DNA from 3 places in the Brevibacterium sp. 1718 genome. Region 2 is predicted to be linked to each of the others. Evidence: predicted binding sites of a transcription regulator. Region 2 holds the regulator's gene; each other region holds the start of a gene.
What was found. The regulator HspR, encoded in region 2, represses chaperone genes until heat shock. The targets are predictions, from matches to a motif close to AAGTTGAGTCNNNNNGACTCAACTT.
Positions count from the first base shown of each region.

Region 1: ACOZ9V_RS04660 (ATP-dependent Clp protease ATP-binding subunit) is a predicted target of HspR. The motif match lies at 7,209-7,233, and genes of this name have one in related genera.
Region 3: clpB (ATP-dependent chaperone ClpB) is a predicted target of HspR. The motif match lies at 4,700-4,724, and genes of this name have one in related genera.

Region 1 covers NZ_CP186550.1:1,085,459-1,095,879, reverse strand. Annotated here, with positions in the region: gene ACOZ9V_RS04690 (sensor histidine kinase) at 1-1,145, opposite strand, end outside; gene ACOZ9V_RS04685 (ClpP family protease) at 1,226-1,807, opposite strand; gene ACOZ9V_RS04680 (ClpP family protease) at 1,804-2,409, opposite strand; gene ACOZ9V_RS04675 (endonuclease) at 2,584-3,222, shown strand; gene ACOZ9V_RS04670 (hypothetical protein) at 3,275-3,580, shown strand; gene ACOZ9V_RS04665 (YidC/Oxa1 family membrane protein insertase) at 3,699-4,511, shown strand; gene ACOZ9V_RS04660 (ATP-dependent Clp protease ATP-binding subunit) at 4,641-7,190, opposite strand; gene ACOZ9V_RS04655 (TetR/AcrR family transcriptional regulator) at 7,367-8,017, shown strand; gene ACOZ9V_RS04650 (DHA2 family efflux MFS transporter permease subunit) at 8,014-9,762, shown strand; gene ACOZ9V_RS04645 (DUF3152 domain-containing protein) at 9,853-10,421, opposite strand, start outside.
Region 2 covers NZ_CP186550.1:3,669,756-3,680,176, reverse strand. Annotated here, with positions in the region: gene ACOZ9V_RS16545 (IS1380 family transposase) at 1-914, opposite strand, end outside; gene ACOZ9V_RS16540 (alpha/beta fold hydrolase) at 1,440-2,618, opposite strand; gene dnaK (molecular chaperone DnaK) at 3,281-5,143, shown strand; gene ACOZ9V_RS16530 (nucleotide exchange factor GrpE) at 5,143-5,817, shown strand; gene ACOZ9V_RS16525 (DnaJ C-terminal domain-containing protein) at 5,999-7,015, shown strand; gene ACOZ9V_RS16520 (heat shock protein transcriptional repressor HspR) at 7,030-7,470, shown strand; gene ACOZ9V_RS16515 (DUF1206 domain-containing protein) at 7,620-8,495, shown strand; gene ACOZ9V_RS16510 (lipoprotein 17-related variable surface protein) at 8,613-9,941, opposite strand; gene ACOZ9V_RS16505 (hypothetical protein) at 10,183-10,421, opposite strand, start outside.
Region 3 covers NZ_CP186550.1:3,856,732-3,867,152, reverse strand. Annotated here, with positions in the region: gene ACOZ9V_RS17375 (DUF5819 family protein) at 1-481, shown strand, start outside; gene ACOZ9V_RS17370 (HTTM domain-containing protein) at 471-1,805, shown strand; gene clpB (ATP-dependent chaperone ClpB) at 2,032-4,638, opposite strand; gene ACOZ9V_RS17360 (Na+/H+ antiporter) at 4,826-6,403, opposite strand; gene ACOZ9V_RS17355 (enoyl-CoA hydratase) at 6,512-7,291, shown strand; gene ACOZ9V_RS17350 (NAD-dependent epimerase/dehydratase family protein) at 7,325-8,257, shown strand; gene ACOZ9V_RS17345 (SDR family NAD(P)-dependent oxidoreductase) at 8,343-9,182, opposite strand; gene ACOZ9V_RS17340 (FAD-binding dehydrogenase) at 9,179-10,421, opposite strand, start outside.

The DNA.
Region 1 (10,421 bases), 1.6 Mb from region 2:
CCCGTCCCTTCGACTCCTTCTGGGAGTCCTGTCCCGTCATCGCTGATGCTCACCTGCAGCCGATCCAAGTTCCGTGCGATGACGACTCGTGCGCTGCCGGCGCCGGCATGTCTGAGCACGTTCGTCAGTGCTTCCTGGATGATCCGATAGGCGGCTGCGTCCGTTGACTGGCCGGGTGTCTCTCTCACTCCCTCGGCGTCCGTATCCCGCCGATCGTCCACCCTGATGTCAGTGGAGCCGACGAGGCGGGAGACCAGCGCCGGAACGGCGTCGAGTCCGAGGACCGGAGCCAAGGGCGCCGGTTCTGAGGCTTCCGCAGCACCCGTGTCGGAGCGCATCGTATGCAGCACGGTGCGCACTTCGTTGAGCCCGGTGCGGCTGAGTTCTCTGATGGCCGCGAGTGCGGACCGTGCCTGTTCCGGATCGCGGTCGATGAGGTGTTCGCCGACTCCGGCTTGGACGTTGATCTGGGACAGAGCATGGCCGAGGACGTCGTGGAGATCCCGGGCGATGCGCAGTCGCTCGGCCTGAACGACCTCGGCGTGGCGTGCGCTCTGCTGGGCTGCCTCCTGCCGACGGAGCTCGCTGCGGCGGCGGACGAATGCGCCGATGCCCACGGCGATGGCGAGCCCCATCGTCGCCGAGACCACCCGTCCTACCGACCAGTCGATCCCCAGCAGGGGACCCAGCAGCAGGCAGCCCGCCCAGACTCCCGCCGCCGAGGCGATCGCCCAGACTGCACTTCCGCGGACGATCGCGGCGACGACGGCGAAGAGGAAGGCGGCGTAGAACGGCGTCGTCCCGGGCCCGGCCTCCGCGGGCGTCCAGGGACCGCGGTCGCTCCACGCACCCGGTCCCATGCCGAAACTGCCGGGGCCCGGATCAGGAGTCGCCGCCGCCCACACCAGGACGTCGAGGAGGACGAGCCCTGCCAGTACGGCCACGCGCGGTCCGGGCCACCGTGCTGAGACGAAGAAGATCGCCGGTGAGAGGACCGCGGTGCCGATGCGGATGATCATCGCGGCCGCAGACGTCTCGGTCGCCGCGGCGAGGACGATGGAGAACGGCAGCTGCAGCACCGCTGCGGCGACGGTGAGCAGGACGACTCGTCGGCGTGCGCGGCGGTCTGGACGGTCCGGTCTCATTCTCCGATCGTAGCGACCCGGACCGGACGCCGTAGTCATCCTCGGGGAGTATCTCCGCCCACCTCGGTGAGAGTACGCGGTCAGAGGATGACGTCGACGAGTCCGAAGTCCCGCGCCGCCTTCGCGTCGAGGACGAGGTCGCGATCGAAGTCACGGTGGATCTGCTCCGGGGTCCGACCGGTGCTGTCGGCGAGCATCTCTTCGACGTCCCGCCGTTGCCGGACGATCTCGTCTGCGGCGACGATGAGGTCGGGGATCGTGCCGCGCGCTCCTTCGGCATGCGGCTGTCGCAGCACGGCGCGGGCGTGGGCGAGCATGGCCCGCTGGCCGGGTTCTCCGGCGGCCAGGAGCACGGCCGCATCGGCGACGGCCTGCCCGACGCAGGTGGTGGCCACGGGCGCGCCGATGTGGTGCATTGCGTCGAAGATCGCCGTCATCGCGGTCAGGGAGCCGCCCGGGGAATTGATGTACATGCTGATCGGCAGGTCCCGGCTGCTCGAATCGAGGTGGAGCAGCTGCGCGATGATCGTGTTCGCCACCCCGTCGTCGATGGGCACGCCGAGGTAGACGATGCGATTGCCGAGCAGATGCGAGTAGACGTCGACGATCTTCTCGCTGCCACCGGTTCGGTCGACGACATTGGGGATCGTGTACTGGCTCATCGGCTTCCTCCGATCTGAGCTCGCAGGTCGGACAGGGAGTCGATGACGCGATCGATGAGTCCGTACTCGATCGCCTCCTCTGCGGTGAACCACCGGTCGCGCAGGGAGTCTTCGAAGATGCGGTCGTAGGTCTTTCCGGTCGCCTCGGCGATCCGGTGCAGGACGGTGTCTCTGACCGATCGGAGGTCATCGCCCTGGAGTTCGATGTCGGCGGCGGCTCCGCCGATTCCGCTCGATCCTTGGTGGAGGAGGATGCGAGCGTGGGGCAGGGCGAGGCGTCGTCCGGGCGTTCCCATGCTGAGAACGAATTGTCCCGCCGAGGCGGCCCACCCGAAGGCGATCGTGACCACGTCGTTGGGCAGAGCGGCGATGGTGTCGGCGATCGCGTGCATCATCGGCACGGAGCCTCCGGGAGAGTTGATCCACAGGTGGATATCGGAGCGCGGGTCCTCGGCGGAGAGGAGGACGAGTCGGGAGATGATCTCCATTCCGTTCTCGTCGCGCAGTTCGCCGTTGAAGACGACGGACCGGTAGGCGTAGAGCATTCGCTGGGATTCGGGGATCGCGGTGGCCGCGTCGGCCTCGTCGGAGTCGGAGAACATGGACGGTGTGGTTGCGGGGCGTGTATGCATGTCTCAACTGTGCGACCCGGCGGCAGCGAACCGGGCGCGGATCCGCTGGAAGCGGGACCGTGCCGCTGTGAGCGGACGGCACCGGCGGCTGAGGCTCCGGTGGCCCTTGACTCTTCGACCGGGCCCGGACATAGGATCGGCCGCATGAGCACACAGCGAGAGCACGCCGCTCGACTCATCGATGCGCACGGCCGCACCTTCGCCGCGGAGGCTGCGATCACTCTCCGGGACAAGCCGGCCCCGCTGTGGCAGCTGCTCGTCCTCAGCCTGCTCCTGTCCACGCGCATCAGCTCCGACATCGCCCTCGCGAGCGCGCGCGAGCTGTTCTCGGCGAAGTGGAGGACGCCGCAGCGTCTGCGCGCGAGCACGTGGCAGCAACGGGTCGATGCGCTCGGTCGAGGCGGATATCGGCGCTACGACGAGAGCACTGCCACCCGTCTGGCCGAGGCCGCCGATCTGCTCATCGACCGCTGGGACGGGGACCTGCGGAAGCTGCGCGATGAGGCCGAGGGGCAGCCTGGTCGGATTGCGAGGCTGCTGCAGGAATTCACCGGCATCGGTCCGACCGGAGCGTCGATCTTCCTCCGAGAGGTCCAGCAGGTTTGGCCCTCGGTGAGACCCGCCTTCGACCCGCTCGTCCGCAGGGGCGCAAAGACGGCCGGGCTGCCGGAGCAGGACGAGAAGCTGACCGCATTGGTCGGTGACGACGACCTCGCCGGCCTCGCGGCCGCGCTCGTGCGTCTCGCCCGAGATCCGGACCTCGCCGCCGACGCAGAGGACTGAGACCTCCGCACAGGCCCGCGTGTTAGCATCGACGCACTGGTTAGGGGGCGAGATGATGGCGAATATGTGGCTGACTCTGCAGCTGCTCGTCGTCGTGCTCTCTTCCGACCTCGACTCGGTCGTGCCCCAGTCCCCCACTCATCTCATCGTCCTGGCTCTCCTCGGTGCGGCCCTGCTGACGCCGATCGCCGCATGGGCGAGCATGGCTCTGCTGCGTGTGCTCTCGCTGTCGTCGCGTCCGCCGGCTCTGCCGAGCACGCGCCGAAGCATCCGCGAATTCCGCATGCCGGAAGAGCCCGGAACTCCAGGTACGGCCCTGCCCAGAGCCCCCTCTTCCGTCGTTCACGCCATCGCCTGAACGACCTGTTCCGTCCGGAACGCCTCCCCCGCCTCGGCGCGGGCAATTGTCACGGTGATGGCCTGCAACGGCCCAATCAACCGCGCCTCAGTGCGCCCTGTCCGAAGGACACTCACCCGTGAACATCTACGAATTCCTGCCCATCCGCCTGCTCGTCGAGGCCGCCTACACGGTGGTCACGGGGATCAGCGACATTCTCGAACCGCTCGCCGGCGGCTTCAGTGCCGCCCTGGCCGTCATCGTGCTCACCGTCCTGGTCCGCGCCGTGCTCATCCCCGTCGGGGTGTCCCAGGTCAGGGCAGGCATCACTCGGAAACGACTGGCCCCGAAGATCAAAGAGCTGCAGACGAAGTACAAGAAGCAGCCCGAACTCATGCAGCAGAAGCTCATGGAGCTGTACAAAGAGGAGAATGCCTCCCCCTTCGCCGGATGCCTGCCGGTGCTGGCACAGACCCCAGTGCTCATGGCCGTCTATGGCCTCTTCATCAATGCGACGATCGGCGGGCACGCCAATGAGCTGCTCGGGCATACGCTCTTCGGCCTGCCTCTCAACACGAGCTTCGTCAGACTGCTCGGCGCCGGCGATCTGACCGGCACCGCGATCACGGTCTACCTCATCCTCGTCGTCCTCATCGCCGTCGTCGCCGGGTTCTCCCGACACCTGCTCACCCCGGCCACACCCGAGACCCCGACCGCTCCCCCGACGAAGACCGGGGCAGATGCTCCGGCGATGCCGGATCTGTCAGGAGTGATGAAGACCCTGAGCTTCATGCCCTTCCTCACCGCGATCTTCGCGCTCTTCGTCCCCTTGGCCGCCGCTCTCTACCTGGCGACGACGACCACGTGGACGCTCGGCGAACGGCTCGTCCTCAACCGCCTTCTCGGCGCGAACGATCCCCAGCCCGAGCAGTCCTCTGCCACCCGCGGCTGACCCGGGACGCGACGCTGCCCGCAGCAACGACAGAGCCCGGGACGAAAGAACGGAATCTTTCGTCCCGGGCTCATTCCGGTTCGAACGCGTCACTCAGGGGCGACGGCCGGTACAGGGCCGCCTCGGTGATCAGGCGATGATCGGCTCCGGGCGGGTACCGGCCACGACCTTGAGTGCGCCGTCAACGACCGTGGCACGCACGGTGCCGCCCTCATCGACCGCCTCGGTGACGAGGAGATCGGCGATGCGGTCGTCGAGCTCGCGCTGGATCGTGCGACGCAGCGGACGGGCACCGAACTCGGGTTCGTAGCCTTCATCGGCCAGCCAGTCGAGAGCCTCTGCCGAGACGTCGAGGGCGATGCCCTGAGCCTCGAGGCGCTGCTTCGACGCGGCCAGCTGGTGATCGACGATGGACCGCAGCTGCTCGCGATCGAGCCGCGAGAACATCACGGTGTCATCGATGCGGTTGATGAACTCCGGCCGCATGAACTCCTTGAGGCGACCCATGACCTTGGCCTTGAGATCCTTCTCCGCGTCTCCCGCAGCCCCGGAAGCGAAGCCCAGCGGAGTGCCGGACATGAACTCGGAACCGAGGTTCGAGGTCATGATGACCACGGTGTTGCGGAAGTCGACCGTGCGGCCCTGACCGTCGGTGAGTCGTCCGTCGTCGAGGACCTGCAGCAGCAGGTTGAACGCATCCGGGTGGGCCTTCTCGACCTCGTCGAGGAGGATGACCGAATACGGGCGACGGCGGACCTTCTCCGTCAGCTGCCCTGCCTCGTCGTAGCCGACGTAGCCGGGAGGAGCACCGACGAGGCGGGACACCGTGTGGCGTTCGCCGAACTCGCTCATATCGAAACGGATCATGGCCGACTCGTCGTCGAACAGGGTCTGCGCCAGAGCCTTCGCCAGCTCAGTCTTGCCGACACCGGTGGGGCCGAGGAAGAGGAAGCTGCCGATGGGACGGTTGGGATCGGCCATACCGGTCTGGCTGCGGCGGATGGCGCGCGACACGGCGGTCACGGCTTCGTCCTGTCCGACCACGCGGTCGTGGAGGACCTCTTCCATGTTCGCCAGTCGTGCCTTCTGGCTCTGCGTCATCCGCGCTGCCGGGATTCCGGTGGCCCGGGAGACCACATGCGCGATCTCCTGCTCACCGATGATCGCCTCGGCGGCAGCGGTCTTCACGGCCTCCGCGTCCGGGTTCTCGGCGGATTCGATCCGAGCGGTCACCTCGTTGATCTCATCGCGGACACGGCCGGCACGCTCGTAGTCCTCGACCTCGATAGCGGACTTCTTCTCCGCTTCGAGTTCGGAGAGATTGAGCTTGAGCGCGTCGATATCGACCGCGGGTCCGCGCCTGAGCGACATCCGGGCGCCCGCCTGGTCGATGAGGTCGATGGCCTTGTCCGGCAGGAACCGGTCGGTGATGTAGCGGTTCGACAGCTCCACGGCCGCGCGGACCGCCTCTGCGGTGTAGGTGACCTCGTGGAACTCCGCGTACCGATCCTTCAGCCCGTCGATGATCGTCACCGCGTCCTCGACGCTCGGCTCGCCCACGGTCACCGGCTGGAAGCGACGTTCGAGAGCCGAATCCTTCTCGATGGTGCGGTACTCCTTGAGCGTGGTCGCGCCGATCATGTGCAGATCGCCGCGGGCCAGTCGCGGTTTGAGGATGTTGCCGGCGTCCATCGAGTTCGCCTCGCCGTTGCCGCCGGCGCCGACGAGGGTGTGGAGTTCATCGACGAAGACGATCATGTCCCCGTCGTCGGCGATCTCGTTGAGCGCTCCGGTCAGGCGCTCTTCGAAGTCACCGCGGTAGCGCGTGCCGGCGAGCATTCCGGGCATATCGAGCGCGATGATGCGCTTGCCCTGCAGCTGCTTGGGAACTTCGCCCGAGTGGATGGCCTGAGCGAGGCCTTCGGCGACCGCGGTCTTGCCGACACCGGCCTCGCCGAGGAGAACCGGGTTGTTCTTCGTCCGGCGGGCGAGGATCTCGATCGTCTGTTCGATCTCCTCCGAGCGGCCGATGACGGGATCGAGTTTGCCTTCGGCTGCGAGCTCGGTGAGGTCCGTGCCGAACTTCTCCAGCACGGATTCCTGACCGTCCTCACCTTCGGCCTCCTGGCCGGGGTGCATGCCTGCGGCTTCGGCCGCCTCGGCACCGGCCTGCAGTGCAGCCTGGGTGACGCCTGCCTGGGCGAGGATCCGACCGGCGGGCATCTCCTGGTTGAGCACGAAGGCGAAGAACATGTGTTCGGGATCGATGTAGGTCGACCCGAAGGCTCGCGCCACCTGGTAGGCGTCGAGCAGGGCGCGCTGGGCCGAACCGGTCAGCGTGGGCGTGGAATCCGCCTCGGTGTCGGTGCTGGCCGGAAGGCGCTCTTCGATCGCATGGGCGATGGCCTCGGGATCGGCGCCGGCCTGGCGCACGGCGGAGATTCCGGGTTCGGAATCGACCATGGTGCGCAGGATGTGGAGCGCGTCGACCTCGGACTGACCGTGTCGTCCTGCGAACTCCGCGGCCGCTTCGATGGCCTCGTGGCTGCGCTTGCTCAGCAGTCGGTTGATGTCGACGGAACGGCCTCGGCGGGCTCCGGTCTGCCCCTGGAGGAAACGAGCGAGGAACTCGTCGAACGAGTCTCCGCCCGAGCCTGCGGGTCCGAAGAATGTGGCCAAAGCTGACCTCCTCTTTCAAAGTTGAGCGTATACGACTCAATCAACAGGTGCATGCAGGCATATATTCCCACCTGTCGACCGCCCGACGACGGAGTGTGAACAACATCACCGTCGAGAAATGCATTGAATGCATTTCTGCATTTGGTGCAAATTTGCAAGAGGTGCATAATTTTCTGGTGAGTTCCGAACCGACCGAATCCCTGCGCGAGCGCCAGACCCGTGAGCGCCGTGCGTCCATCCACGCCGCGGCCGTCGATCTCGTCTTCGATCATGGACTCGACGAGGTGACTGTGGCTCGGATCGCGGAAGCTGCAGTGGTCTCGACGCGCACGTTCTTCAACTATTTCCCTACCAAGGAGATGGCGATCGTCGGACTGACGACCTCTGACGATATCGCCGCCGCTCTGCAGCGATTCATCGAGGACTTCGAGCCCCGGCGCGAGCGTCTGGTGGAGGATCTCTCCTTCACCATCCGCGCCGCGTTCGAATTCCTGCTGCCGCGGTCGGCGAACAAGCAGAAGCTGCGCGCGATCCAGGCTCGGCATCCGCACCTCGGCATGCTCAGCATGGAGACGAAACGGCACTACTCCGAGCAGATCATCACCGGCATCCGCCGGCGGATCGAACGTCGCGGAATCACCTTTGCCGATGACGACACCGCCGCACGGGCCACGCGGATGCTCGCGCAGCTGTGCAGCATCCCGCTCGAGCACGCTTTCGCCTCCGCGCGATTCGACACCGAACACGAATTGGACGACGAACGGGTGGACCAGGCGTTCACCTCCTCGATCGAACTGTTCCTGACCCTCTTAGAAAGGCTGAAATGACCACTACCGCCACCGAGCCCGCTGCCGAGAAGCAGCACGGCGCCGAGGAGGAGCCGGAGATCGAGACCTCGTCGGTCATCCTGCTATTCACCGGCCTGATGCTGGCAATGTTCATGTTCTCGCTCAACCAGACCATGCTGGCCACGGCCCTGCCGACCATCGTCGGTGACCTCAACGGCGTCGACCAGATGCTGTGGGTCTCGACGGCGTTCATGTTGGCGTCGACGATCATGATGCCGATCTACGGCAAGTTGGGCGATTCGTTCAACCGGAAGAAGATCTTCATCTTCGCCATCTGCATGTTCATCCTCGGTTCGATCGTCGGCTTCCTGGCCCACAACATGGCCGTCCTCATCACCGCACGCGTCATTCAGGGCCTCGGCGGCGGCGGTCTCATCATCCTCTCGCAGGCTCTCATCGCCGCGGTTGTGCCGGCGCGCAAACGCGGCCCGTATATGGGCATCATGGGGGCGAACTTCGCGGTCACCTCGGTGGCGGGACCGCTGATCGGAGGCTGGATCACCGAGGGTCCGGGCTGGCGCTGGACATTCGCTCTCAATCTTCCGTTCGGCGTGCTCGCGCTCATCGCCGCCATCCTCTTCCTCAAGGTCCCCAAGTCGGATCGGTCGGTCAAACGCCATGTCGATGTCGCGGGCATGATCCTCATCGCCGAATTCACCTCGGCACTCATCCTCACGACTTCGTGGGGCGGGCATCAGTACGACTGGGACGATCCGATCATCATCGGACTCATCGCCATCGCCGTCATCAGCGCCGTCGTCTTCGTCTTCGTCGAACAGGCTGTGCCCGAACCCGTCATCCCGATGTTCGTGTTCAAGGACACGAACTTCGTCCTCTGCACGATCGCCGGCATGTGCATCGCCATCGGCATGTTCGGCGTACTTTCGTACATGCCCACGTTCCTGCAGATGGCCCACGGGATCGAAGCGACCAAGGCCGGGCTCCTCATGGTGCCCATGATGGCCGTGATGCTGCCGAGCTCGGTCATCATCGGCTTCGTCGTCTCGAAGACGGGACGGTACAAGTGGTACCCGGTGCTCGGCAGCGCGATCGTCGGCGTCGCCCTCTTCCTCATGGGGACCTTCGTCACGGCCGATCAGAACGTTCTCGTCGTCATCGGCTGCCTGTGTGTGCTGGGCCTCGGCCTGGGACTGTCGATGCAGATGCTCGTGCTCATCGTCCAGAACTCGTTCCCGGTGGCGATGGTCGGCACGGCCACGGCGTCGAACAACTTCTTCCGGCAGATCGGCGGCACGCTGGGCATGTCGCTGATCGGTTCGCTCTTCACCTCGCGGCTGGCATCCAACCTCGAGGACGGCATCAAGTCCCTGGGACCCCAGGGCGCCCAGGCGATGAAGGGCACGGGGTCGAACTCACTGACCCCCGAAGTGGTCAAGTCGCTGCCCGATCCGATCCACTCGATCATCGTCAATGCGTACAGCGATGCGCTGGTGCCGATCTTCCTGTGGGTCTGCCCGCTGGGAATCATCGCGGCAGTCATCCTCATGTTCGTTCGTGAGAAGGCTCTGGCCACGAAGATCGATGCGGGCGCCCCGACGGACCATCAGCGTGAGGTCGTCGCGACCGACAGCATCGCTGTCGTCGAACAGCCTGGTTCGCTGGCCCCCTCGGGCACGAGCTCCGTCAGCGATGAGATCGAGTACGAGACGGCAACGCGAGGTGCCGAAGACTACTCTCTGCGGCCCCGCTCGCCCAAGCACTGATACGCACGTCTACACAATGACAGCGCAGGCCCCGCAATTGCGGGGCCTGCGCTGTATCGCGGCCGGAGTCTGTCCGCGACTGCCGCGGAACTAGCCTTTCGAAGGCCATCCGTTCGGCTCACACCCCTGCAGGCCCTTCGTCTGCTGCTGCATGAGCGGTGCGGTCTTGCCCGGTCCGGGGCAGGATTCGTGGCCGTGGCCGAGAGCGTGACCGACCTCGTGGTTGATGAGGTACTGCCGGTACTGGACGATATCGTCGAACTCCTCCGTGGCGGAGACCCAGCGCTTGGCGTTGAGGATGACGTTGGGTCCATTGCGGCATGAGAGCTTGCCCAGGGTCCGCAACGGCAGGCACATCTCGTCGACGGTATCGGGGCTGGCGATGGAGATCATCGTGTCCTGGCCTTCATCGACGAGCTCGATGGAGACGTCGTCCATGTCCTGCCAGCCGCGCTCGTCCTGGAGGGTCTTGATGATGAAGTCGCCGGCCTCATCGACGTCGATGGGCAGGTTGTCTTCGACGCGCAGGGCGACCTTGAACGTCTTGCCCTCGTCGCGGTTGGGTCCGGTCTCCTCTTTCGGCCGGTCCCATTTTCCGCTGCCATGATCGTCGATATCGCCTTCGCTCACCCCGGCGGCTCCCGCGTCGTCGATGCTCG
Region 2 (10,421 bases):
CCAGTGGTGTGCAGGGACTTCTTCTTCGAGGTGAACGCGGTGAACGGAACCTCGGCGACTTCAGCCTTACTGACCCAGGCTCCGGAGTCCTCGTCGTAGATCGCTTCGGGATACTCGATGCCAGTCCATGCGTCATCGCTGATTGTTCCGATCGCTGCTTTGACCCGCTTGTCCATGCGCACGGTGATCGACACATGAGCCCCGGCATCATGGGCGGCTTTGGTCACGGTCGATGAGTAGTACGCCGAGTCAGCGCGAACGAGCACCGCAGCACCAGGGTTGATGCGTTTGGTGGTGGCCAGAGCGTCGGAGACGAACTTATCAGCACCACGTGCTGAGAAGGTCGAGCCTTTGCGCAGGCGCTGGCCCACGATGAGCTGGTTGGAGCTGCTGGTTGACGCGGTAGCCAATAGCGTGTTGAGGCCGCGACTGCCCTGGTAGCCGAACCCAGCTCCCTGCTTCGACGCAGAGTGAATGTCGATGACGGTGTCGTCGACATCGACGAAGACTGTCGATGATTGCGCGTTCTCCTGACTGGCGGGCAGCAGAGGCGTGTGTTCATTGAGATTGGTCAGGAAGCGGGAGGAGATGGCGTCGAGTTGTTTCACGTGGCCGAAGGCGAACGAGCGGAGGAACGAGCCCAAAGTCGAAGGGGCATAGACGCGGTCGAAGGGGTGTTTCATGCCGCCGTGGCGGAGAATGTTCATGTCATCGATCGAGTCGGCCCCGGCAGCCATTCCCGCAACCAGTGTGGCCAGCTTCGCTGCCGGATTCGCGCCCTTATCGGCCCCGGTGGTGGTCACGGTCAGACGGTTTTCGGCGAGGTCTGGCAAGCCGGCGTTCTGGGCCAGGGCCATGATCGGGACGAGCCCGGTGGCAGCGGTGAGATTCGTGTCGTCGAAAGAGTGGGACACAGTCGTGGGGGAGTGATTGAATAGCACTTGAGAGGTGCCCCTTTCTGAGCGGGATATGGAGACTTAGAACATCATTATTTTCCCAGCTCAGGAGGGGTATTTCTATTTCACGCGGGGCCCGGTCTGGCTACTCGCATCGGTGGATCAAGGCTAAGACCTGGAGCGAACCCCAGGGCGCTTCACCGCTATCTGCGAGTGCTGGGGCGTCTCGTGCACGCCCATAAGGTCGTCGAGTGGTCGTGGAAGAGAATCGCTAGGAATCGCCGAGCCTTGTTCTGGTCGATGACGCTCATTCGCGACGAGCGGGGCCTCGACCCCGCCTCCACCGCCTAGCTGTACGAGAAACTGGGCTGCGGCTCCGTGCGCCGCCCTCGTTTGGACATATCAGGGCTAAGAAGACCACCACCGGAACGATTAAGCGCCCCCTCAACGTGTGGGAGAGCGGGCATTCCGCCTCAACGGTCAAGAGCTCCAGCGGGGCCGTGGTCCTGGGCCGTTCGGCCTAGGAAGGGCCGCGGGTAGTGCTCAGGGTTCGAGCAGGCGCTTGAGGTCTTTTGCGAATTCTGACGGCTCTGAGCTTGCGCCGAGGTGGTTACCTGGCATGTCGACTAGGGGCAGTCCTAGACGTTCAGCGAGTATTTGGGTTGCCCGCCGCGCGAGTTGATGATGGCTCAGTGAGCCTGCACACAGCGTAATCGCAACACGTCGGATGGCCTCAATATCGGGTACGTAAAAGACTGATGGACCGGCCATCTGCCCTAGAAAGTAGCGATTCTTTTCGAGTTCCTCGGCAGGTAGCTCGGGCATGGACATATGGGCGGGAGGTGTCTGATCTGGTCCCGTATGGTGGGCGGCGCCACTGAGATCAAAGAACTCCTGCACTGCCCGCTGGGGATCAGCCTCCGCGGCTTCAAACACCGCTGCAGCTCTGTCCGCTAGCTTCGAATCAGCCACGAGGGACACGAGCGGCGGCTCATGCAACACGGCCCGGCCAACCATTTCAGAATACTGCTTGGCCAGTTCCAACAGCGTCACGGCGCCGCCACTGGTTCCGACGAATAGGGCGGGCCCTCCGGTGAGCCGGTCAACAAGCGCAGCAAGATCCTCGGCAAGTACCTCGGGCGTGGGTGCAGCCATCCCCAGGACTGCACGACTGGCACCGACACCACGCGGGTCATGGGTGACGACGGTATAACGGTCGGAAAGCTCATGCGCTAGCGGTGCGAAACCAGCCCGCCCCGCCGGCGCACCGACCAGGAACAACAGAGGCCCCTCCCCCTGGACGTCGAACGCAATCGTGCAATCTGTTCGCTCGAGAAGGTTCACCGAACCGGTGATTCGATCGCTGAAATCCATGATCTTCCGCGTAATTACATCGAGCGCTCGGTCGAGCTCCTCACGCCTATCCTGGACGCGACGGCGATGGGCTGTCAGTAACTCCACTCGAAGTCCGGCCAGATCAGCCACCTTGTTGTCTGCGCCCGTGAACTGCGCGATATCAGCCAGAGGCATCCCCGTCTCACGGAGATGAACCAGCATGCGGATCAACTCGACGTCGGCCGTCGTGTACTGACGGTGTCCCGCACTGTCGCGTCGTGGAGACGGTATGACCCTCTGGCGCTCGAAGTATCGTATCGTGTCCGGTTCCAGACCGATCCGTGCCGAGACCTCGGCAATCCCAAACAGCTCATCTCGTTCACTCATGCCTCAAGCTTCACCCCTGAACCGAGGTTCAGGTCAAACGAAGGGAATGCTGAAGGTTTGTTTGACTCTGACCTGACCCATGGTTTGGTTTCCACTCGAAGTCCGCCAACCACAATCGATCGAGTTCTAACCGGCTTTCGAACGGTATATGGTCGTTTGTGGTCGCGGACCAAAACAAACCGGGGTAGTGACGTTGACGCGCGTATGATCTGGGCGACCGGACCGGTAGTCCCTTCGAAAGTCGGGTGCTGTCCACAGCGCCCACAGTGGTGGCTGCCGATGTGCCCTCCTCGGTGAGGTACATCAGTTCCGTGTCCAGCAACGTCTTCGTTGTCATGTTTCCAGCATCCTCGCACCGACATGAAACTGGGAACACCGACACGCCTCCGACGCGAAATTGAGATTCCGACACGAAATCCGAGATCCTACAGCGGCTGTCTGAAAAGAAATCCTCTCCCGCCGGAATAAAACCATCCTCAGCAAAGTTGAGTCTGGTGTACGCAACTTTGATGAGGCCGACTTGACGGTCGGAACCTCGAAGAGAATACTTGAGTCCGGTTGGCTCAATGTGTGCGGTCGAGTGGTTCTGACTCAAGAACCGGAGCCGCCCGATCGCACACATTCGAGTCGCAGGAACTCACGATCTGTAAGGAGAGAAAACTATGGCACGTGCAGTCGGAATCGACCTCGGAACCACGAACTCCGTCGTCACCGTCCTCGAGGGCGGCGACCCGAAGGTCATCGCAAACGCGGAAGGCGGTCGCACGACCCCGTCCGTCGTCGCAGTCAACAAGAACGGCGACTCCCTCGTCGGTGAGATCGCCAAGCGCCAGGCCGTCACGAACATCAAGAACACCGTCGCATCGGTCAAGCGCCACATGGGCACCGACTGGTCCACCGAGATCGGCGGCAAGAAGATGACGGCCCCCGAAGTTTCGGCCCGCATCCTTCAGAAGCTCAAGCACGACGCCGAAGAGTACCTGCAGGAGAAGGTCACCGACGCGGTGATCACCGTTCCCGCATACTTCAACGATGCTGAGCGCCAGGCAACCAAGGATGCCGGTGAGATCGCCGGCCTCAACGTCTCGCGCATCATCAACGAACCCACTGCTGCCGCTCTTGCCTACGGCCTCGAGCGCGGCAAGGAAGACGAGCTCATCCTCGTCTTCGACCTCGGTGGCGGTACCTTCGACGTCTCCCTGCTGGAAGTCGGCAAGGACGAAGACGACTTCTCCACCATTCAGGTCCGTGCGACCTCCGGTGACAACCGCCTCGGCGGTGACGACTGGGATCAGCGCATCGTCGACTGGCTGGTCGAGCAGGTCAAGAACAACTACGGCGTGGACCTGACCAAGGATGCCACCGCTCTGCAGCGCCTCAAGGAAGCCGCAGAGCAGGCCAAGAAGGAACTGTCCTCGGCCACCAGCACGAACATCTCGCTGCAGTACCTGTCGATGAGCGAGAACGGACCCATCCACCTGGATGAGACCCTCACCCGTGCGAAGTTCGAGGACCTGACCAAGGACCTCCTCGAGCGCACCAAGGCTCCGTTCCACGCAGTCATGAAGGACGCCGGTGTCTCCGTCAGCGACATCGACCACGTCGTCCTCGTGGGCGGTTCGACCCGTATGCCCGGCGTCTCCGCCGTCGTCACCGAACTCACCGGAGGCAAGGAGCCCAACAAGGGCGTCAACCCCGATGAGGTCGTCGCCATCGGCGCCGCCGTTCAGGCCGGTGTCCTCGTGGGTGAGCGCAAGGACGTCCTGCTCATCGACGTCACCCCGCTCTCGCTCGGACTCGAGACCAAGGGCGGCGTGATGACCAAGCTCATCGAGCGCAACACCCCGATCCCGACCAAGCGCTCGGAGACCTTCACCACCGCTGAGGACAACCAGCCCTCCGTGTCGATCCAGGTCTTCCAGGGTGAGCGTGAGTTCACTCGCGACAACAAGAACCTCGGCACCTTCGAGCTGACCGGTATCGCTCCGGCTCCGCGCGGTGTGCCGCAGATCGAGGTCGCCTTCGACATCGACGCCAACGGCATCGTCCACGTGTCGGCCACCGACAAGGGCACCGGCACCGAGCAGTCGATGACGATCACCGGCGGTTCCGCACTGCCGAAGGAAGACATCGACCGCATGGTCCGCGAGGCCGAGGAGCACGCAGAAGAGGACAAGAAGCGCCGTGAGGCTGCCGACGTCCGCAACAATGCGGAGAACCTCGCCTACCAGACCGAGAAGCTGCTGACCGACAATGCCGACAAGCTGCCGGAAGAGCTCAAGACCGAGATGCAGGGCGATGTCGACGCCGTCAAGGAAGCCCTCAAGGGTGAAGACGACGACGCCGTGAAGAGCGCCTACGACAAGCTCGTGGAGAACCAGCAGAAGATCGGCGAAGCCATCTACAGCCAGCAGGGCGGTGCCGAAGGCGCCGAAGCTGCCGGTGAAGGCGCAGCCGATGCGAGCGCAGACGACGATGTCGTCGACGCCGAAGTTGTCGACGATGAGGATGAGGAGAAGAAGTAATGACTGCCGAGGGCAACGACAAGTCGTCCGAGGAGCCAGGCTTCACCTTCAGTGACAAGCGCCGGGTCGATCCGAACACCGGTGAGGTCCGTCCCGAGGCCGACGCCCAGTCGGCCTCGGCCGGGGCCGGCGAGGAGCCGACCGCGGACCCGAATGCCGAACAGGCTGCCGCGGCCGATGCCAGCGACCTCGGTGTGGACATCCCGTCCGATGCCTCGGGTCTCGAGGACATCGAGCCGGAGGCCGAGCCCGAACCGGGTTCTGAGGCAGCGGGATACCTGGCCGACCTCAAGCGCATCAACGCCGAATATGCGGCCTACCGGATGCGGGCCGACCGCGAACGTGAGCGTGCGGCGCTCGGCGGCACGATCAAGGTCGTCGAGGCCCTGATTCCCGTGCTCGACGAGGTCAAGCTCGCTCGCGACAACGGCGATGTCACCGGGCCCTTCGAGACCCACGTGAACAAGCTCGTCGAATCGCTGAACAAGCTCGGCGTCGAACAGTACGGAGAGGTCGGCGACGAGTTCGATCCGAACATCCACGAGGCGCTCATGCAGCAGCCTTCGGATGAGGTCGAGAATCCGACGCTCTTCCTGGTCATGCAGCCGGGCTACCGGATCGGGGAGCGCATCATCCGCGCCGCCCGCGTCGGTGTCCAGCAGCCGGAGGACTGAGCAGCGACCATGATCGCCGAGGCGGCCGCCCGCCCCGCACGCCGGTTCACCGACGTGCGGGGCCGGGGAACCGCCTCGGCGGCGGTCCGGATCTTCGGGGCATCGCCCCGGGGATGCGGATTGTGAGAGGACAAGTGAATACCCTGATGACAGGATTGATTGGAAGGAAAGGAGGTGCCAGGTGAATACCGGACCTCAGAATGATTGGTTCGACAAGGACTTCTACAAAACCCTCGGCGTCTCCAAGGATGCTTCCGACGCCGAGATCAAGAAGGCTTATCGCAAGCTCGCGCGCAAGTATCACCCGGACGCCAACCCCGGTGATGAGAAGGCCGAGGAGAAGTTCAAGGAGATCGGCCAGGCCCACCAGGTGCTCTCCGACAAGGAATCCCGGGCCCAGTACGATCAGGTCCGTGCCATGGGCGGCGGCGCCAGGTTCAGCGCCGGTTCCGGTGGACCCGGCGGGGCTGCCGGCGGCGGATTCGACGACGTGTTCTCCGACCTCTTCGGAGGCGGCGGACGCACCCGGACCCGCACGACCTACGGCGGTGGGGGAGACGTTCCCCCGGACCTGGCGGATCTGCTCGGCGGATTCGGCGGAGGCTTCGGCGGTGGCGGCGGATACGGCGGCTACCAGCCTCCGGTCAAGGGCGGCGACATCAAGTCGAGCACGACGCTGTCGTTCACCGAAGCCATCGACGGCGCCTCGGTGAAGCTGAACATGCCCGGCGGGAAGCCGCTGACCGTGCGCACCCCGATCGGGGTCAAGGACGGACAGAAGATCCGCCTGGCCGGCAAGGGCAAGGCCAGCCCCAACGGCGGCGAGCCCGGAGACGTCATCCTCACCGTGCACGTGAGCCCGCACCCGGTCTTCACCCGCGATGGTGACAACCTGCGGATGGATCTGCCGATCAGCTTCGACGAGGCGGCCCTCGGCGCCGAGGTCAAGGTGCCGACTCTGGGCGGGATGCCCGTCAAGGTCAAGGTCGCACCGGGTACACCGTCGGGACGGACCCTGCGCGTGCGGGGCAAAGGTGTGAAGACGAAGAAGGGCACCGGCGATCTGCTGGCGACAGTCGAGATCGTGGCGCCGAAGAACCTGTCCAAGGAAGCCAAGCAAGCGGTCGAGTCGTTCAAGGCCGCCACTGAAGGTGAGGACCCACGCGCCGGCTTGCTGGACAAAGCCAAGGCCAGCTGAGGTGGTGAATCACAATGCACATTTCATCGAGTGCGGCGGTGTATGTCATCTCGGTGGCCGCGGATCTGGCGGGCATGCACCCGCAGACGCTGCGGCAGTATGACCGACTGGGTCTCGTCTCTCCGGAACGCACTGCGGGCCGGGGCCGGCGTTATTCCGGGAAGGACATCGCCAAGCTGCGACTGATCCAGCAGCTGTCGCAGGACGAGGGAGTCAACCTCGTCGGGATCAAGAAGATCATCGACCTGCAGAATCAGGTCGATGCGCTCAAGAGCCGCAACGAGGAGCTTGAGGACGAGGTTCGGGCACGCCGGTCGGTGCAGGAACGCGATGCGCGTGTCTTCGCGGCCGGAACCGTGGGCGGAGACGTCGTCTCGATCTCGAGGGGACGACGCCCACAGGGTCGCCCTGAGCCGGGAGCTCTGGTGCTGTACAACCGGTACCGACGCGGCTGATCCTGACGAGGCCCGACTGGGACGCTGAGAACAGCGTCGAGGCGGAGTGCGAACCGAACTTTCGGTGCGCACTCCGCCTTTTCGCGTTGCTCGACGAATCCAGTTCATTGCGGCGCAGAAAAGTACACGTGTTGTGCGACACTGACTCTGTGAACGAGAAAGAGAAGGTTCGACAGGTCGCCGACAGTGCCGATTCGGCGGCTCAGGAAGCCGCGGACAGCCGCTGGTTCGAGCGTGTGGCCCGCGCGGGCTTCATTGCCAATGGGTTGGTCCACGCGATCCTCGGTGCGACGGCCGTGACGATCGGCCTGGGGCAGGGCGGCGGCGAAGCCGACCAGGCCGGAGCGGTCGGACAGATCGCTTCACAGCCCTTCGGCCTGGTGCTGATCGTGATCTGCTTCCTCGGCTGTGCGCTGATGGCGTTGTGGTGCTTGGTCAACGCGTTCTTCGGTGCGTCGTCGCTGCGCGGTGCCGGAACTCGCGACCCGCAGGAGAAGCAGGGGAGGAAACAGTGGATCGACTTCTTCTCGACGGTCGGTTCTGCCATTGCCTATGTTGTGGTTGCCGCGACCTTCTCCCAGTTCGTCTTCGGCGGAGGATCGGACTCGGGCAAAGTGAGCTCACAGGCCTCGACGACCGTGGCGAAGGCCCCGGGCGGACTGTATATCCTCATGGCTGCCGGCGCCGTGATTGCGCTCATCGGCATCGTGTTCTGTATCAATGGTCTGCGCCGGAAGTGGAAAGATGAGCTTCGTCGGCCGCGCAGCGCGTTCACCCGCTTCCTCGTCGGATTCACCGGTGTTGTCGGGTATCTGGGCAAAGGTGCGACGCTGCTGTCGGTGGGCATCCTCATCGTGGTGTCTGCGGCGACCGGTGATCCGGAGGAGTTCACTGGTATCGACGGTGCGCTCAAGGGCATGCGCGATCAGCCGTTCGGGCCGTATCTGCTGTTGGCCGTGGGTCTCGGCCTGGTCCTCTACGGGGTCTTCCTCGCCCTGCGCTCGAGGTACGACCGCATGGAATGAGCTGTCTTCTGCTTTGTTGCAGCGAAAAGAAGAAGGGCGCGAACCCAACTGGGTTCGCGCCCTTCTTCGACTCACGCCCGCCTCAGTCGAGCCGGCATGTTCTCAAGTCGGTCGCTATCAGATCTCAGCGGGATCTTTGGCAACCTTCTTGCGGCGCATGGTCATGGCGACTGCAACTCCACCGATGAGGAGGAGGCCGGCGCCGCCGACCAGGCCGGTCAGCTCGGTACCGGTGCGGGGCAGGTCGCCGCCGTTGCCGGCGTCTCCGTTGTCGCCATCATCGTTTCCGCCGTTACCGTCTTCATTGCCGTCGCCGCCACCGGCGTTCGGGTCTTCCTCGACCGAGAAGTCACCGGTCAGTTCGTCATCGCCGCAGGTGACGGTGACGTCGTATTCGCCGACGTAGGCCGATGCGTTGGAGGCGCTGGTGCCATAGACGTTGACGTTGGCCTTGCCTTCGTCGTCAGCCTGGACGGTCTTTTCGAAGGCGGTGACGCTCGACTCGCCCTTGGGATTGACGAGGAAGCGGACGTCTTCACCGGGTTCGCAGTTCTCGACGGCGAGGGTAACGCCCTTGTCTTCCTTGACGAAGTCAGCAGGCGTGATCGACTCGGGGGAGACGGTCAGCTTGGCTTCTTCAACCGGAGCGGTGGGCTCTTCGGTTTCGTCTTCGGTGATGACGAAGTCCTGAGCCGGGGAGTTGGTTTCCGACTCCTGGTCGACGCCCCAGACGGAGTAGTCGCCGGCCGGAAGCGCCTCGTCGCCCTCAAACTTCAGGGTTGCGGAGATCTTTCCTTCGTCGTCGGCTTCGACTTCATTGGTCGCGAACGGCGACGTTGCGTTGCCGCCGACGACGGTGACCTTGCTGTTCGGGGTGAAGCCCTCACCGGTGACCTTGATGCCGTTCTCTGCGAACTCGCTCTCCGTGAACTTGTCGGCGTTGAGCGAGACCTTCGGGTCGACCTCGGGAGCCTCGGGCTCGTCTGTGTCGTCGACGACGGAGAAGCTCAGCCCGTCATAGGTGCGCTCCTCGCCATCGCGAGTGATCGTGACGGAGAAGTCGACCTTGCCGTTCTCGATGTCTTCGGCGGGCTGAGTCGAGTAGATGTTGTATTCGAAGGTATCGCCCTCAGCAGTTCCGGCTTCGCCGGTGAGCGAATCCGAGATCTTGTCTCCGGCTTCAAGACCGGTGATCGTGACGACGATTCCCTTGTCCTTGTTGGCGAGGTCCTCGGCGGTGATCTCCTTGGGGGAGGTTGTCACCTTCGCTTCGATGGCCTGCGCCTCAGCCTCAGGCGACTCCGAAGGAGTGCTCTCCTGGGCGTCGCCGGAGTTCTTGACGACAGTGTGCGAGTAGCTGTCCGAACCGGGAGCAGCGATGACTGGGGGTGCGGCCAGGCCGGTGATGGCGATGGCCACCGCGGGGGCGAGGGCGAGCTTCTTCATGTATTTCCTTAGAAAATTACAGGTGGGTGTGAAGTATTACGAATGTAACAGTAATGCAACATTCACCACACACATAGTTGTGGTCGTTTTGTTCAGCACTGACGTCGGCTCTGTTGCAGAGTTCATTCTTCATTCACCCTGAACACCCGGTTCGTCACAGACTGCAGAACAGAAGGAGGGGCGGCTCAGCGTGTGCTGAGCCGCCCCTCCCTCTCGATTCAGGTCATCCGCCTGGCTCGGATCAGAAGCTCGTCGGAGTCTGTCCGAACTTGTTCTTGCGGCCGGTCAGTGCGATCGCGGCACCACCGACGAGGAGGAGCAGGGCTCCCGTCGTCAGTCCACCGAGGTCGGCACCGGTGCGAGGCAGCTGGCTGCCGTCATCTCCACCGCCGTTGCCGGCATTGCCGTTGTCCCCGCCGTCAGATCCGCCGCCATTGGCGCCTTCGGTAACTGTGAAGGAGTCTTTCATGGTGTCGTCGC
Region 3 (10,421 bases), 190 kb from region 2:
CGAACTCGACCACTCGACATACAAGCTGTTCCCGCCGCGGTCGGCGGGGCTGGGCATCGGAGTGGCCTCGGACATCAAAGGTTCGTGGGAAGATCTGCCCGACGATCAGAAGGCGATCGTCAAACTCGACTACTTCAAGGGCGACGATTCCGTCGACCGGCTGGAGACGAAGCTGGGGGAATACGACGACCCGGAGAACGCGATTCCCGCCTACCTGGAGAGCGAACATCTGGCCACGGCGTATGCGACGCAGGTGGCGAAGGCCATCTGGGGCGACGACGTCCAGCGCGTCCAATACCAGGCCGCCCGTCAGAACGTCGTGCCGTTCGCCGAACGCAACGACAAAGACGCGAAGCGTCCGAACATCCAACCCGTCCCCGTGGGATGGCGCGCACTCGTCGTCGAAGATCATCAGTCCCAAGAGGAATTCACGAAGTACTTCTGTGCCTCGGACGAAGTGAGGTGCGTCGGTGAACAGTGATGACACGACCCGCACAGGCGGGGACGACCACGATGCAGAGGTCACTGACCAGCGGACCGGCACGGCCGCCTCGGCGCAGGGCCGGGTGAAGGACTCCGCGGGCCACGCGAACGCCGGCACCGCCTCGGCGCGGAAACCGGAGAAGGACCACGGTTCGGACTCCGCCGGCCGCGGAAACGATGGGACCGCCTCGGCGAGTGATTCGGCTCCTGAATTCGGGCTGGTCCCGGTGACGACCCTCGTGCGGACGAAGCTCGCGCAGGGGTGGAACTGGCTCGAGGAGATGCTCACCGGCCGGTACCACGCGACATACGGGCTGGCGGTGACACGGATCCTCATCGGATTCGCCGGTCTCGGCCTCATCCTCACGAACTTCAGCGCTCGGCATTACACCTTCGGTGTGGGATCGGCCTGGAACGGGGAGATCGCCGAACCCAAGAGCGATTTCCCGACCATCTGGCTCTTCTCCCTCTTCCACCGAGCGGTGACGACGCCGCCGCTGTTCACGGCGATGATGATCGGGCTCGCGCTGCTGGCGATCGTCATCATCCTCGGGTGGCGCACAAGGATCGTCCTGCCGATCTACCTCGTGCTGTGGGTGAGCTTCATCGAGCTCAACGACGGGGCAGGGGATCAGGGCGACAACGCCTACCGGATGTTCATGATCGCCATGCTCTTCGCCGATACGACCCGCAGATGGTCCCTCGACGCCAGGCGGCGCGCGCGGAACCCGGAGTTCCCGGACAACGACGGCGGGCAGTGGCGCTGGGCGCTCATCATGGCCAACAATCTCGCCATCGTCGTGCTCGCGTTCCAGGTGTGCGCAATCTACATGTCCGGCGGTCTGTACAAGGCCGGAGGCGAGGCCTGGCAGCACGGATTCGCCGTGTACAACCCGCTGCACACTCAGCAGTTCGGCACGTGGCCGGTGCTGTCGGATCTGATGACGGCGTGGGGGCCGATGGTCGTGGCGATCTCGTGGGGATCGATCCTCTTCCAGTGCGCCTTCCCGTTCATGCTCTTCAACCGCTACACCCGCGTCATCGCGCTGCTGGGCATCCTTTCCTTCCACTTGGGCATCGCGCTGCTCATGGGCCTGCCGTGGTTCTCGCTGACGATGATCGCCGTCGATGCGATCTTCATCCGCGATCGTTCATTCGCGAAGGTCAGCGCCTACCTGCGGCATTGGTGGACCTCATCGGCCCCGCGGGGTGCTGGTGGGGCTGGTGGCGGTTCCGCCGGTGGCCGCGGCGGTTCGGGTGCTGCCAAGGGCGGGCCTGCGAAGACTCGTACGCGGTCGTCCGCAGGCTCTCGCGGCAAGTAACCGTCGCGCATAGCGCTCAGCAACCGGCAGATGCTGAAATGGGACACCCTGCTCTGGAATGCTCACCGAAGAAAGTGAGCGATCCAGAGCAGGGTGTCCCATTTCTGTGCTGTGCCGCGCTGCGGTCAGCGAAACAGCCCAGTTTGAGTTGAATAGCCCATGTTCAAATAGGTGCTATTCAACTCAAACTGGGCTGATTCCGCGCAGCACGCCCCAGCCGGGAGCCTTACCGCTTGGGGCGCAGCTCCAGGCCAGTGGCCTCGGGGTCTTCGGGCAGGTCGACGACCACAGTGTCCCCGTCGACGATGTCCCCGGCGAGCAGAGCGCGGGCCAGTTTGTCGCCGATCTCGCGCTGGACCAGCCTGCGCAGCGGCCGGGCACCGAACGCCGGATCGTAGCCTTCGAGCGCCAACCAGTCCTCGGCTCCCTGAGTGACCTCGAGCGAGACTCGACGGTCGGAGAGCCGTCGCGACATGTGCGAGATCTGCAGATCGACGATCGACGCGAGCTCGGTCTGGCTGAGCGCGTCGAAGAGCACGATGTCATCGAGACGGTTGAGGAACTCGGGCTTGAACGTCGCATGCACGACATCGAGCACCTTGGACCGCTGCTCTTCGGTCGACAGGCTCTTGTCGACGAGGAACTGCGAACCGAGGTTCGAGGTCAGGATCAGGATGGTGTTCCTGAAGTCGACCGTGCGTCCCTGACCGTCGGTGAGCCGACCGTCATCGAGGACCTGCAGCAGGATGTCGAACACGGACGGGTGCGCCTTCTCGACCTCGTCGAGCAGCACGACGGAGTACGGGCGACGGCGGACCGCCTCGGTGAGTTGGCCGCCCTCGTCGTATCCGACGTAGCCCGGAGGTGCACCGACGAGGCGGGACACGGTGTGCTTCTCACCGTATTCGCTCATATCGATCCTGATCAGGGCTTTCTCGTCGTCGAAGAGGAAGTCCGCGAGAGATTTCGCGAGCTCCGTCTTGCCGACGCCGGTGGGTCCGAGGAACAGGAACGAACCGGTCGGGCGATCCGGGTCGGCGACCCCGGCCCGCGAACGGCGGATGGCGTCGGAGACCGCGGCGACGGCGTTCTTCTGCCCGATGAGACGCTCACCGAGGATGCCCTCGGCTCCCAGCAGCTTCTCGACCTCGCCCTGGACGAGGCGTCCGGCGGGGATGCCCGTCCACGAGGAGACCACCTCGGCGATGTCGTTGCTCGAGACCTTGTCCGAGACCATCTGATCGGAATTCGCTCCCGCCTCGGCCTGGGCCTCGGCGGCTTCGGCCTCGGCGATCTCCTTCTGCACGGCAGGGATCTCGCCGTAGAGCAGACGGGACGCGGTCTCGAGATCCGTGTCGCGCTGAGCTTTCTCGGCGGCCGAACGCAGCTCGTCGAGCTTCGTCTTCAGCTCACCGACCCGGTTGAGGCCGGCACGCTGGGACTCCCAGGTGGCCTCGAGTCCGCGCAGCTCCTCCTCCTTGTCGGCGAGATCGGCACGCAGGGCGCTCAACCGCTCGATCGACGCGGAGTCTGTCTCCTTAGCCAGGGCCATGTCCTCCATCTTCAGGCGGTCCACGGCGCGGCGGAGCTCATCGATCTCGACCGGAGCCGAATCGATCTCCATCCGCAGGCGGGAAGCCGCCTCGTCGACGAGGTCGATGGCCTTGTCCGGCAGCTGCCTGCCGGTGATGTACCGGTTCGACATCGTTGCGGCCGCGACCAGGGCGCCGTCGTTGATCGAGACCTTGTGGTGAGCTTCGTAGCGTTCCTTGAGCCCGCGCAGAATCGCGATCGTGTCCTCGACGCTGGGCTCACCGACGAAGACCTGCTGGAACCGGCGCTCCAGAGCGGGATCCTTCTCGATGTTCTCGCGGTACTCGTCCAACGTGGTGGCACCGATCATCCGCAGCTCACCGCGGGCGAGCATCGGCTTGAGCATATTGCCTGCGTCCATCGAGGAGTCTCCGCCGGCACCGGCACCGACGATCGTGTGGAGCTCGTCGATGAAGGTGATGATCCGACCGTCGGCGTTCTTGATCTCCTCGAGCACGGCCTTGAACCGCTCCTCGAACTCACCGCGGTACTTCGCCCCGGCGACCATGGCGGACAGGTCGAGGCTGATGAGCGTCTTGTCGCGCAGCGATTCGGGCACGTCTCCGGCCACGATCCGCTGGGCCAGGCCTTCGACGACGGAGGTCTTGCCGACGCCGGGTTCACCGATGAGGACGGGGTTGTTCTTCGTCCTCCGCGAGAGCACCTGGACGACGCGGCGAACCTCTTTGTCGCGGCCGATCACCGGGTCGAGCTTGCCTTCCCGGGCGACGGCGGTGAGATCGATGCCGAACTTCTCCAGCGACTGCATCGTCTCCTCGGGGTTCTCCGAAGTGACCTTCTTTCCGGCACGCAGTTCGGGCAGGGCCGCGAGCAGCGCGTCCCTGTTGGCCCCATTCGCGCGCAGCGCCTCACCGGCGCCGTCCTTGCCGGCCGCAGCGGCGAGCAGCAGGTGTTCGGTCGAGACGAACTGGTCGCCGAGGGCCGTCATCTCCTCCTGCGCGAGGTTCATCATCTCCAGGCCGGCGCGGGAGAGTCCCGGCTGGCTGACGGAGGATCCGCTGACGGTGGGGAACCCGCTGATCACGGACTCGATGGACCGCAGCACGGTCTGCGGGTCGGCACCGACCTTCGTCAGCAGGGTCGCGGCGAGCGAATCGGGCTGGCCGAGCAGGGCCGCGACGAGGTGGGCCGGTTCGATCTGATTGTTCTTCCGGGCGACGACGTCGTTGACCGCAGTCTGCAGCGCCTCCCGGGATTTGGTTGTCATCTGTGCGTCCATGTACGCATCTCCTTCTCAAATTCTGTGCTGATTTCAGCTCTCGAAAAGAACAACACCGACAAAGTTGAGTCTATTCCGCTCAACTTTGAAAATCGAGAAGAATCTCGCCGAGGCGGCCCGCTCGGATACGTGTCCCTGCCCAGCCGGGGCCGGCTCGGAAACCCGCCCGGTCGGGACCGGCCCGCCTCTACCTCGTGATGACCGACTGGAGGTCGAAGCGGTGGAGCACGCGGTCGGCGATCTCCGGATCGGTGCCGCGTTCGCGCCGGGCCTTGAGCACCTCGGCACGGGCGGACTGCATGGCCTTCTTCTGCACGGCCAGCATCTGCTCCCGGTGTTCCTTGAACGCCATCGCCTGCTCCGAGCTCGCCTGGTCATCGGTGGTTCCGCTGAGCTGATCGTGCAGGACTTTGAACCTCGCCCGCAGGGGTTCGATGACGTCGTCGGGCAGACTGTCATCGTTCTTGATCTCGCGCATCGCAGCCTTGTAGGCACGCAGAGCGATGTCCCTGGTCGCCTGATGTTCCTTCTCCGCCTCGTCGTCGATGCCGAGGATAGCGACGACGGTCGGAAAGCTCAGGCCCGCCAGCACCAGAGTGACCAGCAGGACCACCGCGGCCGCGACGACGACATAGGACCGCCCGGGGAACGGGGCACCGGAGCTCGTCGTGGCCGGGATCGACAGCGCCAAGGCGACCGTGGCGAGGCCGCGCATCCCGCCCCAGGTCATCAGCGTGGCATCGCGGACGCTCAACGGTGCGGCATCCGGATCCTCCTCGCGTCTCTTGCGTTCGATGACAGTGCCGAGCAGCAGCCATACGAAGCGGACGGCGACGACGATGAGAGCGATGAGCGCGCCGACGAGCAGCGCTCGCCCGAGGTCGGCGTGTTCGGATTCGACGATGAGACGCAGATCGAGGCCGATGAGTCCGAAGGCGATTCCGGTGATGAGCATCTCGAGGACCTGCCACGTCGAGTTCTGCGTCACCCGCTCCGCCGAGTTCCCCTCGACATCGCGGCGCCGCACTTCGAGGGCGGCCACGACGACGGCGATGACCCCGCTGGCGTGGAAGTGCTCGGCCACGAGGTAGACGCCGAAGGGCAGGACGAGCATGAGGGAGGACCGAGCGATCGTGTGATCGATCTTCTCCATCACCCACCAGGCGGCGAAGGACAGCACCAGGCCGACGATGATCGCCACGACGGCGGAGACGACGAACGACACGGCCAGATCTGCGTAGTCCACCTCGGTGCCGGCCAATACCGCGGCCATCGCGGTCTGGAAGATGACCAGGGAGGCGGCATCGTTGAACAGGCCTTCGCTCTGCAGGGTCGACATGATGCGGCGGGGGATCGACACGGTGCTGGCCACGGCTTCGACAGCGACTGGGTCGGGTGGGGCGAGCATGGCGCCGAGCGCGATGGCCGCGGCGATGGTGATTCCGGGGACGAGGAAGACCGCGGACCCGGCGACGGCGGCCACGGTGACACCGACGAGAGCTACGGACATGCCGAGGATCGTGCGCCACCGGATCGCGAACAGCGCCCACGATGTCTTCTGTGCGGCGGCGAAGAGCAGGGGCGGCAGGAAGAGAGGGAGGACGAGCTCCGGATCGATGGCCACCTCGGCGAAGGTGGGGATGAACGCACCGGCGATGCCGATGAGGACCATGAGCGCCGGCCACGGGAGCTTGAGCTTCTGCCCCAATCCGACCACCACCGAGGTGGCGGCACCGAATCCGATGATCATCAGCAGTGTGGTCATGCCAGTCCCTCCGAATCGCTCCCACCGGGGCAGATGTGTCCGGAGGCGGGCGGAAATCGTCTGCGCAGATTCCGCGCCGGGCCCGGCGACCTTTGGCAGAATGAGGCTATGTCGGAATCAATTGTATTCGCGCAGCTCGACGACGGAGTCGTCTCCGTGACGATCAACCGGCCGTCCACGCGCAACGCGCTGTCGCTGACGGTCATGGAAGACCTCATCGACACCCTCACCGAGGTGGGGCAGCGTACCGAAGTACGCGCGGTCATCCTCATCACCGCCGGTCATGTGTTCAGCTCCGGTCATGACCTCACCGAGATCCGCGGGGCGGATCTGGAGACGCAGCAGACCACGTTCGACGCCTGTGCCCGACTGATGCAGCTCATCCGATCCATCCCACAGCCGGTCATCGCGCAGGTGCAGGGCGTGGCCACGGCGGCCGGCTGCCAGCTGGTGGCGACCTGCGATCTGGCCGTTGCCGCCGAGTCCGCCAGATTCGCAACTCCGGGAGTGAAGATCGGTCTGTTCTGTTCGACTCCGATGGTGGCCCTCTCCCGTGCGGTGCCGGCGAAGCAGGCGATGCGGATGCTGCTGACCGGTGATTTCGTGACCGCCGAGGATGCGCTGAAGTTCGGTCTCGTCTCCGATGTCGTCGCCGACGCCGACCTCGAATCCGCCACCTTGGAATTGGCTCTCAAAGTCGCGTCCGCCTCGTCGGCTACAGTTGCCCTAGGAAAGGCCGCATTCTACGAACAGCGGGAGCTGCCTGTGGCCGACGCCTATGCGCGGATGTCGCAGGTGATGGCGGACAATGCCGTCGCGGCCGATGCGCAGGAAGGGATCGACGCCTTCCTGACGAAGAGGGAGCCGCAGTGGCAGCACCGCCGCTGAGGCGGTGGGCGTGAAGATGAGAGAGGGAACCTCGTGGCGGTGATAGTGACCGGAGCCAGCGGCTTCATCGGTGGTGCCATTGCACGGGCGCTCGCCGAAAGGGACGAAACGGTCTACGCGCTGTCCCGGCGAGATCCCGAGATCCCCGGGGTGAACTTCCAACACTGGGACATCACCGAACCTGCGTCCGCTTCGGTGACCTCCCTGGCCAAGAATGTGACCGCGGTCTTCCACTGTGCCGGAATCGCCTCCGTCAGCGCCGATGACGACGCTCTCTACAACGTGAAGGTGACGGGCACACGTCATGTCCTCGATGCGTTTCCGAAGGCCCGCATCGTGCACGTGTCCTCGACGACGGTGTACTCCGAGTCCGAACCCCACGCCGAGCTGTGGGAGGAAGCCGGTCCGAAGGACCCCAACGACTTCGCCGACGCGTACTCTCGCACCCATGCTCTCGCCGAGCAACTCGTCATGAGGCTCCGTCCCGATGCTGCGATCCTGCGTCCCGCGGCTGTCTACGGTCCGGGGGAGACGATGCTCATGCCGTTCCTGTCGCGGATGTCGAAGAGAGGTGTGCTGCGGCTGCCCGGCGGCGGCAGGCAGAAGATCACCCTGACGCATGTCGACAATGTGGTGCGGGCCGCGCTCGCCTGCCTCGACGTGCCGTCGGCGGCGGGTCCCTTCAATATCGGTGATCCGATTCCGTACCGGCTCAAAGAGGCTGTGGTCACTCACTTCGCTCGGATGGGCTATGACCAGGTCGTCATCGAGGGTGTCGCGAAGGACAAGGCGCTGGTGTCGGCGAAGCTCGGACTCAAGATCAAGGGCGTGTTCAAGCGCGGGGACCGCGCGAAGCTCTTCCTCGTCAGATACCTGCAGTCGGATCGGACGTACAACCTGTCCCGGCAGCAGCGGGTGCTCGGCATCTCGACGACCCAGCACCTCATCCCGTCCCGCCTGCAGTAGGGCGCTGGGCCCCCAGCGACCAGGTTCAGCGCTTCAACCGGACACCAGCGGTACAGCAATCCGCCGGACCCGGCGACTGAGACGCTTACCGCTTGAGCCCGTGCTGGGCGGCGACGATCTTCGACACGAGTTCGCGCGGGAGCGCACGCCCCAGCAGGAACGGCAGCGGTGCTCTGCTGCCGACGGCGTAGAACTCCCGCGGCCTCGGCGCAATGATCGCATCGACGATCGTGGCCGCAACCTTGGCGGCCGGAATGCCGCCGCGCTCATTGGCGTCGAGGTGCTCGAGCATCGTCGTCACGTCCTGCGTATAGGGCGAACCCTCTTCGAGGTACTTCGTCCGCCGCAGCCCGATACCCGTGGCGATCGATCCCGGTTCGACGGTGCTCACCCATACGCCGAAGGGTGAGAGCTCCTGCCGAGCCGCCGTGGCGAAAGCGCGCAGAGCCGCCTTCGCCGCAGAATACGAACTGCGGTGGGCCAAAGGGAAGCTGGCGAGCATCGACCCGACCATGATGATGCGTCCCGCCCGCCGCGCACGCATCCCGGGCAGGACGAGTTGGCTCAGTCGAACGGGTCCGAACACGTTCGTGCGGAAGAGCCGTTCGATGGCCTCGGCCGGCAGCTCTTCGAACGGACCCGACTGGCTCTCACCGGCATTGTTGATGAGCGCGTCGATGCCGTCGAGCAGGCCGAGCTCCTCGAGCTCTGCGGCCAGCCGGTCCGGACCATCCGGGTCGGCGAGGTCCAGCGGAAGATAGCTGACACCGGGGATCCGGTCGGCAGGGGAGATGCGGTCGGGATTCCGGCTGGTTGCCAGCACTGTGCAGCCTTTCGCCGCCAGCGCCTCGGCGACGGCTCGACCGATTCCCGAGGTGCCACCGGTGACTAAGACGGTGAGGGCTGAACGCGCGCTGCCGGTCATGTGTGCGCTCCTTCGCCTCGTGCAGACCCGTCTTCCGGTCGCACAGATGCCACCGCACGGCCTGCCTGCTCGGCGGCAGCGCGTCCGGCGCGCAGGCCGGAGAAGATGCACCCGCCGAGGAACGTTCCCTCGAGCGCGTTGTATCCGTGCATTCCGCCGCCACCGAAACCGGTGACCTCGCCGGCTGCGTACAGGCCAGGGATCGGTGTGCGCTCAGCCTCGCGATCTCCCTCTTCACCAGCGCCGGATCCCGCCAGCACCTGCCCGTCGAGGTTCGTCTCCAGCCCGCCGAGGGTCTTGCGCGAGAGCAGGCTCAGACGCACGGCGATGAGCGGACCGTGTGCCGGGTCGAGGATCTTGTGCGGTTTGACCGCGCGCACGATCTTGTCGCCCAAATAGGACCGCGCATTGTGGATGGCCTGGACCTGCGCGTCCTTCGAGAACGCGTGCTCGGTCTGCCGGTCCCGCTGCCGGATCTGCTCAACGAGGTGGTCGTGATCGATGACCGGTCCGCGGGAGCGTTCGTTCATTCCCGCCACCAGTTCCTCGGTGGTCTCGGCCACGACGAAGTCGGAGCCGTATTTCTTGAAGGCCTCGATCGGTCCCGGCGCATCGGAGGAGCGCACCCGATCGAGCGTGATCCGGATGTCCTTCTCCGTGAGATCCGGGTTCTGCTCCGAACCGGAGAGCGCGAATTCCTTGCGGATGATCGACTCGTTGAGCACGAACCACGAATAGTCGTGTCCGGTCTCAAGGATCGTGCGCATCGTCCGATTCGTATCGAAGCCCGGATAGTTCGGCGCAGGGAACCGGTTGCCTTCGGCATCGAACCACATCGACGACGGTCCCGGAATGATGCGGATCCCGTGCCCGGGCCAGATCGGATTCCAGTTCTCGATGCCCTCCGTGTATGCCCAGATCCGGTCCCGGTTGATGAGGCTGGCTCCGGCATCCTCGGCGATCTGCAGCATCCGCCCGTCCACATGGGCGGGCACTCCGGCGAGCATCGTGTCCGGGAACTCGCCGAGGCGGTCGACCGGCCAGTACTTCTTCATCAGGTCGAAATTGTGTCCGATGCCGCCGGTGGTGACGATGACGGCGGGTGCTCGGAGTTCGAAGTCGGCGAGTTCGTCGCGGTTCGATTCGACTCCGCGGGCCGTGTGGCTGGGGGCGAGTGTCCGCCCGCGGACGCCGACGACGGCCCCATCCTCGGTGATGAGTTCGTCGACGCGGTGACGG